Regions from separate parts of the Lactobacillus gasseri ATCC 33323 genome, predicted to be linked through region 2. Evidence: riboswitches for the same ligand, from Rfam matches in the RefSeq annotation. Region 2 holds a riboswitch; the other holds the start of a gene.
What was found. A riboswitch is a leader RNA that binds a small molecule or an ion and turns the genes downstream of it on or off. The one in region 2 is predicted to bind magnesium.
Positions count from the first base shown of each region.

Region 1 (6,496 bases), 730 kb from region 2:
CACTTTAATATAAAAAATATATACTTTTGTAAAATTGGATAACAAAAAAAGACCGAGATAGTATTCTCAGTCCTTTTTGTGATGCTTTCAAACACATTTATTTAATAATAAAAAAGTGTCTATATAAAATTTAATGCTCTTTTTCAAAATCTGCAACAGCTCCACGCAAATTTGCTTCATTTTTTAAGGTACAGATGTCTAAAATTGGCTTAACAGTCGCAATATCTAATTTATTTCTTATTTTTGATATTTCATCATTAAGAAGAGGTATTAATTCTTGATTTTGAGAAATTCCGCCACCAATGATAATTTTTTCTGGATCAAAACTATGTTGAATATTATAAATAGCAGTAGCTAAAGCATGGATCAGCTTGCCGCGTTCTTCCTGTGCAACTAAATCATCGGTGTCAGCAAGTTCAAACACTGTCTTTCCATCAAAATTTTTACCAGTTTTTTCATTATGGCGTTTAGCCATAGAAACAGGAGAAGCCAAGACACTAAGTTGCTGACCATCAATAATCATAAAGCCAAACTCACCGCCGTATAGATGAGCACCATGCCAAATTTGGTTATTAATGATAACACTACCGCCGACTCCAGTTCCAATTACTAAAAATGCCATACTGCGGCAATCTTTAGCTGACCCAGCAACTAATTCAGCTAGAGCTGCGCAATTTGCATCATTTTCAATACTTACTGGCAAACCAAAGCGTTTTTCTAATTCAGGCACAATTTTGAAATTGTGAATATAAGGTAGAGCACTAGCGCCTTCAATTACTCCAGTCTTTTTATTAACAGCGCCGGGTGAAGAAATAGCTACACCGTCAATTTTATTATTAGTTTTGATTTCATTAACTGCATCGCTTAGTTTATGATAAAAAGTTTCTAAATTATCAGGCGTATCGACAGTGAAGACCATCTTTAATTTTTTATTTATCCAAGTAGCGATTTTAATTGTTGTCCCGCCAATATCAATTGCGATTAAATTCATAATAAATATTTCCTCTCTTATTCGAGTTACTTTCATGCTAATTATATATGAAGGCGATTTCAATAAGTATATATTTTTCATGTACTATAAATAACGTTAACTGCTTTGTTATAATAAAGGGAGTTGATATGAAAGGGAAGAAGCCATGAATACGCCATCATCAAGGCAAGGAAATTTAACTAGATATGCTGTTTATTTGGTTCTTTATTTGATAGTAATTGGAATAAAGAAATTAACATTATTAGATGATCAAGTAAATAAGATTGGATATTTTTTCTTTTTAATCTTTACGCTCTTTGCCTTATACTTTTACATTAGGCAATTCAATCGCGAACAACGATTCTTTGAAAAAAAGCCAAGTATGCCACTTTTAGCAGATTACAGTTTTCTTGTTGGTGTATCTATCTTGGTGATCTTAGGACGAATTTTTATTTCCTATCTTCAAGCCAAAGGAGCAGTTCCCTTGATGAATTTTCAGATAATTTATCAAAAGGGCGAAAGTAATCTTTTATTCTGGTTCTTTATTTTTTCAATCGGAATCTTAATCCCAGCGCTGCAAGTGTATTTAACAAGTGGTTTTTTCTTTAATTATGGCTTTAGGGCGCAAAATATGACTAGTGGAGTAGTGGGAATAATTTGCTCTGGTTTTTTCTTTGGTATTCTTAATTTTCAAGCGTCATTAGCTTTATTTGTGATCAACAGCCTTTACGGAATGCTGTTTGCCTGGTCATATTTATATTCGCAGCGCATTTTGATGCCAATTTATTTAGCAATTTTAAATGGAATTTTTATGGTGATCTTAGCATAATAAAAAACGAGGGACAGAATGTTCCTCGTTTTTTTATATAAGCGGATAGCGTGAATCGAACCCGCATCTTCAGCTTGGGAAGCTGACATTTTACCATTAAACTATACCCGCGTAAGCAAAATGATTATATCATTTTTGTTAACGATGTGGCAACTGATGCCGAGCTAAATTATATTCTGAACGATCAAGCAGAGAAGTGAAGTTTTGAAAAAGCCAGCGACGTAATTCTGATGGTTTTAAGACTAACGGCATGCGTTCATGAACGGGAAGAACAGTATTGTTAGCAACAGTTGTTACCATTGAAAAATCGTTGCCTTGATAAATGCCAGCGATTAAAGTCATTGGTTCTTCTATAGCAGTAAAAGATGAGTGCTCATGGTAAGTTTGATTATTTGAGGCAAGGTAAGTTTGTTTGCTGCTTTCCCAAAATTCACTGGCTAAGATAATGCAGCGCTGCCGAGCAAATGAGTTGTCCCACATTGACGGTTTTTCTTCGTAAAAACGTTCTACACGGGCATTGTAGAGAACGCGATTCTTTTGAAAGGGACTCGGATAGCCCCATTTCTTTTCAACCAGTTTTAATTCATTGTTGCTGTAAAGCATTACTAGGGATGAAGATTTAGGATAAATTTGTGTAGCAGCAGAAAATTTATCTTCGATATTTTTAGGTACAATCAGTGGTAATTTCAAGTCAGTTGTTAGGTAAGTCTTGATTTCTTTAAGAGATGGCATTGCAAAATGACTACACATGATTTTTCACTCTTTCTATCTTTAGTTAATTATTTTAATTTCATTCTAACAACTTTTGAGTAAGTTTAAACGAATAAGGTTTTTTGCTAGAATTGGAGGTAAAGCTAAAGATTAACAAATATTGGAGAAAATTATGACGAAAGAAATTTTATTAACTGGAGATAGACCAACTGGTAAGCTTCACATTGGTCACTATATTGGGTCCTTAAAAAACCGTGTTAAGCTGCAAAATGAAGGTAAATATGAACCTTACATTATGATTGCGGATACGCAAGCCTTAACTGATAATGCAAGAGATCCTGAAAAAATCAAAAATAGTTTGATTCAAGTAGCTTTAGACTACTTAGCTGTTGGTTTAGATCCTGAAAAATCTACTATTTATGTTCAATCGCAAATTCCCGCTCTTTTTGAGTTAACTGCATATTACATGGATTTAGTAACAGTTGCACGTCTAGAGAGAAATCCAACCGTTAAAACTGAAATTAAGCAAAAGAACTTCAAGGATTCAATCCCTGTAGGATTTTTAAACTATCCAGTTTCTCAAGCAGCAGATATTACTGCTTTTAAAGCGACAGTAGTCCCAGTTGGGGATGACCAAGAACCAATGCTTGAACAAACTCGTGAAATTGTACGTACTTTTAACCGAGTTTATAACACTGATATCTTAGTTGAGCCCAAGGGCTACTTCCCGCCAAAGGGTCAAGGAAGACTTCCGGGATTAGATGGAAATGCCAAAATGTCTAAATCATTAGGAAATGCGATCTATTTATCCGATGATGCAAAGACTGTGCAAAAGAAAGTAATGTCCATGTATACTGATCCAAATCACATCCATGTGGAAGATCCAGGTCAAGTTGAAGGTAACACTGTCTTTACTTATCTTGATGTATTTGCACCAGACAAGGATAAGGTTGCTGAACTTAAAGAACAATACCAAAAAGGTGGCCTAGGTGACGTTAAAATTAAACGTTACTTAAATAAGGTTCTTGAAGAAGAGCTTGGACCAATCAGAGAACGTCGTGAAAAGTTTGCTCAAAATCCAGATGCTGTTTATGAAATGCTACTAGAAGGATCAAAGAAGGCAAATGAAGTTGCTAATCAGACTCTACAAGAAGTTAGAGAGGCAATTGGTTTAAATTATTTTGATAGATTAAATAAATAATTTAAAGAGGGTAAGAACAATGACAAGAGACAGGATTCCGTGGAAGCAATATTTTATGATGCAGGCTTTAGTTATTGCACAACGTTCTACCTGTGATCGTGCCTTAGTCGGAAGTGTATTAGTTAAAGATGACCGGATGATTGCGACCGGATATAACGGTAGTGTTTCAGGACAGCCTCATTGTGATGATGTTGGTCATCTGATGGTTGATGGACATTGCGTAAGAACAATTCACTCTGAAATGAATGCCTTAATTCAATGCGCTAAAAATGGTATTTCAACTGAAGGTACTGAAATTTACGTTACTTATTTTCCTTGCTTTAATTGCAGTAAGTGCTTAGTGCAAGCTGGTATTAAGAAAATCAACTATTATTATGATTATCATGATAATCCTTTAGCCTTGAAATTATTGCGTGAAAAGGGCGTTGCAATTGAACAAGTAACGCTTGATCATAAATATGTTCAAAGCTTAGCAGACAGGCTGGAGAAGGCTGACAATGAAAAATAAAGTCATTGGTTTAGTGGCACTATTAATTTGCATATTAACATTGACTGCTAGCACAAAATCTTTTGTTAGTGATCCGCAAGGACTATTTGATAATCAGACGAAAGAACTTGTTAATCAAAAAAATGAGAGCTATCAAAAGACTAAAACTAAACCTGAAATTCGCCTTTTAAGCTTAAAAGACAGCAAGGATTTAAATCGAATTCAGCCATTAAAGAATCAGATAATTATTGCCGTTGCCCTTCAAAATAAAAAGAAAAATGTTCAAATTATTGTTGGTAAGAATTATCAAGATCTTTTAACTCAAAATAAATGTGGCAACATTATTCGGTATGCAGGGAATAAATTAAGGAGCAAAAAAGCAGCTACTTTTAATTCTGGGATTCGACTAGTTTTTAATGCTTGCGCTACTTTGGTTGCTCAAAAAGATAAGCTGTCTTATGATAAAAATTCGTTAACACAAGATGAACTGCAAAAAATAGATCATCCACAAAGTGTAAACTTGGTTTGGGGATTAGTAATTGCAGCTTTAATAAGTTTTGGATTAGTTCTATTTAAAAGCTTTCGAAAAAAGAAGTAGGGACTTGACTAATTCTTAGTTAGCCGTTAAAGTATCAATAGAAATTAAATATTAGAGCAAATAAACTGTTAGGTGAGACTCCTACGTGAACATATGCTGTCGCCCAGCAACATCCAGAGATGCCAACGGGTCAAACAGGGATCGTCGATATAAGGCCCTCCCCAGCCAGCTAGTTATTTTTAATAACCTTACGTCACGTAGTGTTAAAACTGAACGACGAGTATAAAAATCGCTTGGATTTGAGCCGATGCAGTTTTTGCATCGGCCTTTTTGTTTGTTTGCTAGGTTCTTAAGAAAGGATGTTGAAGATGTTCAAAATCAACACTTCCGGCACAAGAAATACTACAGACACCAAGCTGGTGCGCCGGATTGCATGCGAAGATAAGTTTGCGACGCTGCAACGATTAAAAACCTCAATTAGCGGCCTTCAAAGTAAAGATGCGAGGCAACGCTTAGCAAAGTACGGATCTAATGAAATAATAATTAAACATGATAAGACTAAACTTCACTATTTGTTAAAGGCTTTTGTAACTCCTTTTTCCCTCGTTCTGCTTTTTTTAGCAATTGTAGCAATTTTTTTAAATTCTTCTCAACGTACTCTTAACCTAAGTCCAGCAATTTTTGTTTTAGCAATTTTATTTATTTCAGTAATTTTAACTGCTATGCAAAATATTCGTATCAATACTAATATTCAAAACTTGATAAATCGAATTTCTAGAACAACTCAAGTAATGCGTGATTGTGAACCACAGAAACTTTTAACTCGTGATCTAACAATTGGTGATGTGGTACTACTTAAAGCTGGAGATATTGTTCCAGCGGACGTTAAATTACTCAAAAGTAATGATTTAGAATGTTCATTACTTGGTGAAGAAGATACTGTGAAAAAGAGAGCTACTAATTACACTGGCAAAAACAATAACTTAGATTACGCTAATATTTTATATGCAGGCACAATTATTCTTTCAGGTTCAGGAATTGGCGTTGTTTTTGCGACTGGTAAAGAAACTGTTTTTGGAAAAATAGCTCAAAATCTTTCTAAGATTAATCTAGAAAACAATCTTTTTAATTTTAGTATGAAAAAATTAACTAAAATCTTTTTGACATTAATCCTGATTATTGTTCCAGTTGTTTTGCTGATTAATGAAATAATACGTGGCAATTGGGAAAATGCTTTAATTTTCGCTATGGCAATTACTGTTGGTATAACGGCTGGAGTAATGCCGACAGCTATTGTAAATAATTTGGTAAAGGCCAATATCGATATGCCTAGGATTCGAGCGACATATGACAATTAATTATCTAAATGATTTGTAGGGATTCCGTATTTTACAGAATTCCTTTTTTTAATGTACAAATTAAGTCCTACATGCTATGTTATACTAGCAATTAAAAGACTTATGAGAGGAAGAATAAAGATGGCTGAAAAGAAAACTTTTTATATTACTACACCTATTTTCTATCCATCTGGAAAATTAACTATCGGTAATGCTTATACTGCGATTGCTGCTGATGCAATGACGCGTTATAAAAAATCTCGTGGTTTTGATACCTTCTTTTTAACAGGTACTGATGAACATGGCTTGAAGATTGAACAAAAAGCTGAAGCACAAGGTATTAAACCTCAAGAGTTTGTGGACAAAATGGCAGCTTCTTATAAAGAGTTATGGAAGATGCTAGATGTTTCTTATGATCGTTTC
Region 1 is NC_008530.1:230,091-236,586, forward strand. Features, by position in the region: gene LGAS_RS00965 (ROK family protein) at 131-991, opposite strand; gene LGAS_RS00970 (CPBP family intramembrane glutamic endopeptidase) at 1,137-1,799, shown strand; tRNA gene LGAS_RS00975 (tRNA-Gly) at 1,840-1,910, opposite strand; gene LGAS_RS00980 (SOS response-associated peptidase family protein) at 1,938-2,549, opposite strand; gene trpS (tryptophan--tRNA ligase) at 2,683-3,711, shown strand; gene LGAS_RS00990 (deoxycytidylate deaminase) at 3,731-4,219, shown strand; gene LGAS_RS00995 (TPM domain-containing protein) at 4,209-4,796, shown strand; M-box (ykoK) riboswitch at 4,854-5,025, shown strand; gene LGAS_RS01000 (P-type ATPase actuator domain-containing protein) at 5,096-6,094, shown strand; gene metG (methionine--tRNA ligase) at 6,215-6,496, shown strand, end outside.
Region 1: linked by a shared signal. The riboswitch ahead of LGAS_RS01000 (P-type ATPase actuator domain-containing protein) and the one ahead of mgtA (magnesium-translocating P-type ATPase) in region 2 are both predicted to bind magnesium.

Region 2 (6,496 bases):
TAAACCAATTTGATGACGCCAATTAGTTAAATCGATATTGTCAATATTTTCATTACCAATCGTAATCTTACCTGAAGTTGGTTTATAGAAACGTTCAATCAATGAGAAAATTGTTGATTTACCACCACCAGATGGTCCAGCAAAAGCGACAACCGTATTTGGTTTAGCCACTTCATTAATGTCATGCAAAATTTGCTTATCTTTTTCATAAGAGAAGCTGACATTTTGCAATTGCAATTCTTTACAAGCAACATCAACTTTTTGATCAGCAGCAGATTCTTCAATGGGTTCATTGAGCATTTCACGAATACGTTCAGTTGAGCCTGATGTCTTGGCTAATTCGTTAAAGAATTAGCTAACCATAATTACTGGTCCCATTAATTGGAACAAGTACATTAAAAATGAAATGAGGGCACCCACTGCCTTGCATTACCCGAATTGCACCATAGGTTAAAATCCCGATTACCAAAATCATCATTAACATGTTAGAAATTGGTTGCATCAAGGAATTAACCCATGATTCTCAAAAGAAAATATTTCTTGTTAATTAAATCAAATATTTTTCTGAATTCAAATACCACTTCTTTACTAAAGTAGTTAAAGCAATATATAAGATTAACAAAAGAAATACAATTGCTAAAAAGTACATTGGAATTGGGCCAAATTTTATTGCTTTAGCTATTGGTGTAATAAATGGTAAGACAGTTCCCACCACTGCCATACCGATTGTTGCCCAAGTAACAATTGCTGTAGCATGTTGCTTAATAAATGGTAATTTGGGATCTCTAAGTGCATGAATAACCATTTCTTGGGTCCAAAGTGATTCAATAAACCACCCTGTACAAAAGATGGCTGAGAAAATTAATTTTTGCGTTGCGCCAGCTGCTACATAACTAGTTCCAATTACTTGCGGACAAACCACAAAGAAAAGCAAAGCAAAAGTTATGATATCAAAAATAGAGGACGTTGGACCAAAGTAGAACATAAACTTCGGTAGCTTCTTTGTACTCCACTTTCTAGGCTCTGATAAATAATGCTTATTCATAGTATCAAATGGAATAGATAGGCAACTAGTTCCATACATCAAGTCTAAAATTAAAAGTTGAATTGGAAGCATTGGTAGGAATGGCAAAAATGAAGAAGCTACTAAAATTGATAAAATATTACCAAAATTAGAAGAAAGCGTAATTTTAATATATTTCATCGTATTGCCAAATACTTGACGGCCAATTTGTACTCCCTTTTCTAAAATCATTAAATCTTTGTGGAGCAAAATTATATCTGCTGACTTTTTAGCAATGTCCACCGCTGTATCAACTGAGATAGCAACATCTGCCGCTTTCATTGCAGGAGCATCATTGATTCCATCTCCCATATAAGCTACGGTATGACCATCTTGTCTAAGTAAGTCAATAATTTGAGCTTTTTGTTGTGGGGATAATTTCACAAAAACATTGCATGCTTGCACCATTTGTTTTAATTCAGCGTCAGTCTTATTTTCAAGGTCTTTTCCCTGATAAACTCGATCAATATTTAAACCTACTTGCTTTCCTACATTTCGCGTAACTGCTTCATTATCTCCAGTTAAAATTTTGACTGCAATGCCATCTTCTTTTAAGGCAGTCAATGCTGCTTTAGCACTGTCTTTTGGTGGATCTAAAAATGCTAAAAATCCAACTAAGATTAATTCATTCTCATCATCAATGCTAAATTCACCAACAGGAGCTGGATTTTCTTTATATCCTAAAAGAACAACACGTAAACCATCCTGATTCATCTCATCAATTTCAGTTAAAATTTTCTGACGTTGATCTTCATCAAGTGGACTTATTGAACCATCTATTTCTACTCTATTAGAACAAGCAAGCATTTCTTCAGCAGCACCTTTAGTTACCAAAATATGTTCGTGTTGCTGGTTCATAACGACAACGCTCATGCGTCTTCTCTTAAAATCAAAAGGTATTTCATCAATCTTTTGGTAGTTTTGATTAATTTTCTTTGTATCTAGTTCTCCTTGAGCAGCGTCAATAACTGCTTTATCAATTAAATCTTTCATCCCTGTTTGATAATAACTATTCAAGTATGAAAGCTCTAATACTTTTGACTTTTCTTCTAAGTTTAAATTATAGTGTCGTTCCAAAACCACTTTATCTTGTGTTAAGGTACCAGTCTTATCAGTGCAAAGAATATCAGCTGAGCCAAAGTTTTGGATTGAATTCATTCTTTTAACAATGGTTTCATGCTTAGCCATTTCAATAGACCCCTTAACTAAATTGCTAGTCACGATAACTGGCAACATTTCCGGCGTCAGACCAACAGCCGTTGCGATAGCAAAAATTAATGCATTTAGCCAATCGCCTTTAGTTAAACCATTAATCAAAAACACTAGTGGTGCAATTACAGCTGTCATGATTAGTAATATTTTAGAAACATTTTTAATTCCAATGTCAAAAGTTGTCTCTTTGTTTTTATTCTGAGCAAGAGTACGGGCCAGATTTCCAAAAACGGTTTTATCACCTGTAGCAAAAACGACGCCCATTCCAGAACCAGAAACAATATTTGTTCCTTCATAAAGGATATTTGGATAATCTAAGTAATTATCACTTTCTTTTGGCTTCTGATCTGCCATCTTTTCAACTGGACTTGACTCACCATTTAATGAGCTCGCTGAACAAAATAAGTCTTTACTCTTTAACAAATACATATCTGCTGGCACTAAATCTCCAGCAGCTAAATTAATAATATCGCCAACTACTACATCTTTAGTTGGTAATTCTTTATCTTCGCCAGCTCGTTTAACATTTGTAGTTACAGAAACCATATTTAGCAATGAATCAACCGCATCACTTGTTTTTACATTTTGAATAAAACTAGTAATTCCTGAAATCAGAACCATCATAATCATGATAATTACGGTACTCAGATCTTTTTGATCAGCTGGCACAAAGACATAGTTAGTTAAAAAAGATAAACCTGCTAAAAATAACAACACGCCTGTAAAAGGTGTCATAAAAGCATCGATTAGAAAATGTAATTTTGGATGATGTTCTTTATTCGAGACCTCATTTAAGCCATCTTGCCCTAAACGTTGCTTTGCTTGAACTGGATTTAATCCATTAATTGTTGTATGCAATTGCTTTAAGACTTCATTTTTTTCTTGTCTAGCAATTTGCTTAGCCAAAGTCGCATTAGTTACTACGCGATCTTTAGAGTTGAATTTTAACATAGTAATCTCTCCCTCTAAAAAATCGGCAAACAAACAAAAAGACCAACGCAAAAACTGCATTGGTCTTAACTTAGCGATTTATACTCGTCGTTCAGTTTTAACACTACGTAACGTGAAGTTTTTTAACTAGCTGACTGGGAAAAGCCTTAAGTTGACAATTCCTGTTTAACCCGTTGGCATCTCTAGATGTTGCTGGGCATCAGCGTATATTTACGTAGGAGTCTCACCTAACAGTTCATTTGCTTCTTTATTCAACTAACGGTTAATAGATTAAACAATTATTCTTTATTATTCAAGCATTTTTATAAATTCTTTACTTTTACTCTAAATCCATACATCAAATAATTGCCATCAGTTTGAGTAATTATCGGGATATTAACTTTTGGATTGTATGATTTTTTCTTAATAATTCTAAAACCTAAATTTGCATAGGTATCAGCTTTTGCCTGCGGTAAATCTGTAAGAAAACTTGATAAATTTTTATTTGCCATTATACGCACACCTAATTCTTGATAAAACTGACTATATGTCGAAGCAATTTCAGTTTCAGAACAATCGACTTTAAAATCCGAACACCCAAAATCATGATCAGGTAAAAAACATTTCTTTACCATATAAAAATCGACATTGGTTAATTGAAAGTTATCATTTTCTTTTTGACGTAAAATGGATAAATCTGCTTCAAACTTTGAATGCGCAATTCAATTTTATTTTTTAAAGGGATTAATTTTCTATTCAAGGCAACCCTGCTCGAATCGCTCAAGTAATCTTTGATTTCTTCTACTAATAAAAGTCCTAAATCACGCAGTCCTAAGATAAAACTAATTTGATATAACTACTTATAACTATAATAACGATAGCCATTTTTCTTAGTCTTCATTGGTTTAAAAATATCTTTTTGATCATAAAAAATTAAAGTTCGTCTGGTAGTACCAGCAAGTTTGGCGCTGATACATTATCTTCTTCTCATCGCCTTCCAGATGAAATGTGGAGCCAAGAATATCAAAATGAATATTATCAAATGTATTTTGATATATTTAAGAAATATCCATTTATTTGTGGCGAATTAGTTTGGAACTTTGCTGACTTTAAGACGAGTAAAGGAATTATGCGTGTTGGTGGCAACGATAAAGGAATTTTTACTCGCGATCGTGAACTTAAAGATATTGCCTTTACCTTGAAAAAGAGATGGCAACAACTAAATTAATATTTTAGTTGTTACAAATAATCGTGTTCAATCAAAATAATCGATATCATTTTAGCACATTTGATATCGATTATTTAATTATGAACGCAATTTTTTAATTTTGATACAAATTTCTAGCTAATTTTAATTTATAAAACTAATATCCTGTTTCTTGAACAAGTCAAACACGATCAAGTCTGATGAACTCAAATCTTCCTTGTTCATGTCTACAGCACTAATTCTACTGTCATCATAACAATTGAAGTACAAAATACCCTTTTCAAGATTCATACAACTAGTATACATGGTGTATTCAAAAATATTAGGACCAACTTCATCCATCCCTTTTACCTGTTCAACAGACTGCAAAATATGGAAAAAATTAGTAACACTTTCTACCTCATCACTATCTTTTGGTGCATGATTCAAAGCAAAACATACTTTAACAAAACGTGATTCTGAATCCATTCCACCAGGTAAATGATGAGTTCCTAAGCTGCGGCTATACATCTTAAGATCAACTCCAGGTAAAAAATCATTATTAGGTTGGCCGGGAACAACTGCAGCATAATTTGCCAAATTAGTTAACTGCTGCGGGAATAACGGTGCGTTCGTCAAAGCATTAACTGGATTATCATAAACATGTAAACCTTTTTCATCTGACTCAACAACGATACTCTTACCGGTCTTATCTCCTACTAGCCAATGAAGTTCTGAAGCTGGTGTATTTTTAGAAAAACTCACATCAGAAATATTAACATCAGTCAAATTTTCTTTAACCTGATCAACAGTTTCATAAGTAGCTAATATATAAGAAATAAATTCAAATGAAGCAATGTTTTTCTTATCTTCTACTACTGGAAAATACTTTCCTTGTCCAGCAAAACTTAAACCAGCTACTCCCAAACCCTTTTCATTAATCGCATCGCAATATAGTGGGGTATTATTTGCTACAGCAGCTATGCCAATCATTGCATAATGTGATTTTTCAGCTGGTAAATTGGCAAACTTAAATTCATAATTTCTTGGTGTAATAACCACTTTTTGACCATAAGCAATTTCATAATCTAAGTTTCTACCAAAATAGTGGTCTTTGGGACTATATAAAATTGATGTACACATATTAGATTTCTCCTCTGATTAAAGTAATCATTTCACTTCATATTCTAATCCCAAAGAATATCAAAATATAATATTTCGATTACATGAAAAAAAGGCTGATTTTCACATCAAGCCCTTAATTTAGTTTGTCATATTCTTCATCAGAAACCGGTTTAAGCCATGTATTCTTACTATCTCCTACCATGATTGCTAAGTGTGCAAACCACGAATCTTTAGTAGCTCCATGCCAATGCTTAGTATTAGGGTTTACAATTACAACATCACCTGGAACCAACTTTTGTGCAGGCTTACCTTCTTCTTGATACCACCCTTCACCAGCAACTGCAATTAAAATTTGTGGAACTGAGTGCATGTGCCAATTGTTGCGGCATCCTGGTTCAAAGCTCACATTATGAACCGCAGTCTTAGCTTCTTTACTTTCTGCTAATGGCTTAAGATAACTAGTTCCCTTAAAAAACTTAGCAAAGGCCTCATTTGAATCACCAAAGCCAAAAACACTATTTTTTACTTCTTCTTCATTTTTTGCTATGTTATTACCCCCATTTCTAACTTTGCTTTTATTTTAGAATAGAAATAACGTCATGCAAAATATTTATTTGTAATATTATATTATACATTTAAGGTATGGATGATAATTATTCATAATCTTTGGGATCAATAGTTGGCTTGGGTAAATCAGAATTAGACGAAAGTTCAATTCCTTGAATTCCATTAGAAAGGAATCTGCGTCAAGTAGGTAGTCTAAAAGAATTTACTCTTTACTTAAATAAATTTCTCGATCAAACATCTGCCGCATATGTTCGTTAAAATTATGAGCAATAAATACAAGTGTTGCTTTACTATTAAGCAATTTTTCCAAGATATTCATTGTTGCTTTTTGATCAATTGCGCTAGTTCCTTCGTCAATCAAGATGATATCACTATCATGAATTTTTGCTCTCGCCAAAACGATCTTTTGTCTT
Region 2 is NC_008530.1:959,784-966,279, reverse strand. Features, by position in the region: partial or broken gene LGAS_RS04730 (ABC transporter ATP-binding protein) at 1-523, opposite strand, end outside; gene mgtA (magnesium-translocating P-type ATPase) at 548-3,226, opposite strand; M-box (ykoK) riboswitch at 3,302-3,468, opposite strand; gene LGAS_RS04720 (hypothetical protein) at 3,529-3,717, opposite strand; gene LGAS_RS09435 (MerR family transcriptional regulator) at 4,062-4,139, opposite strand; gene LGAS_RS04715 (glycoside hydrolase family 2 TIM barrel-domain containing protein) at 4,212-4,433, shown strand; gene bsh (choloylglycine hydrolase) at 4,557-5,534, opposite strand; gene LGAS_RS04705 (cupin domain-containing protein) at 5,650-6,063, opposite strand; gene LGAS_RS04700 (ATP-binding cassette domain-containing protein) at 6,286-6,496, opposite strand, start outside.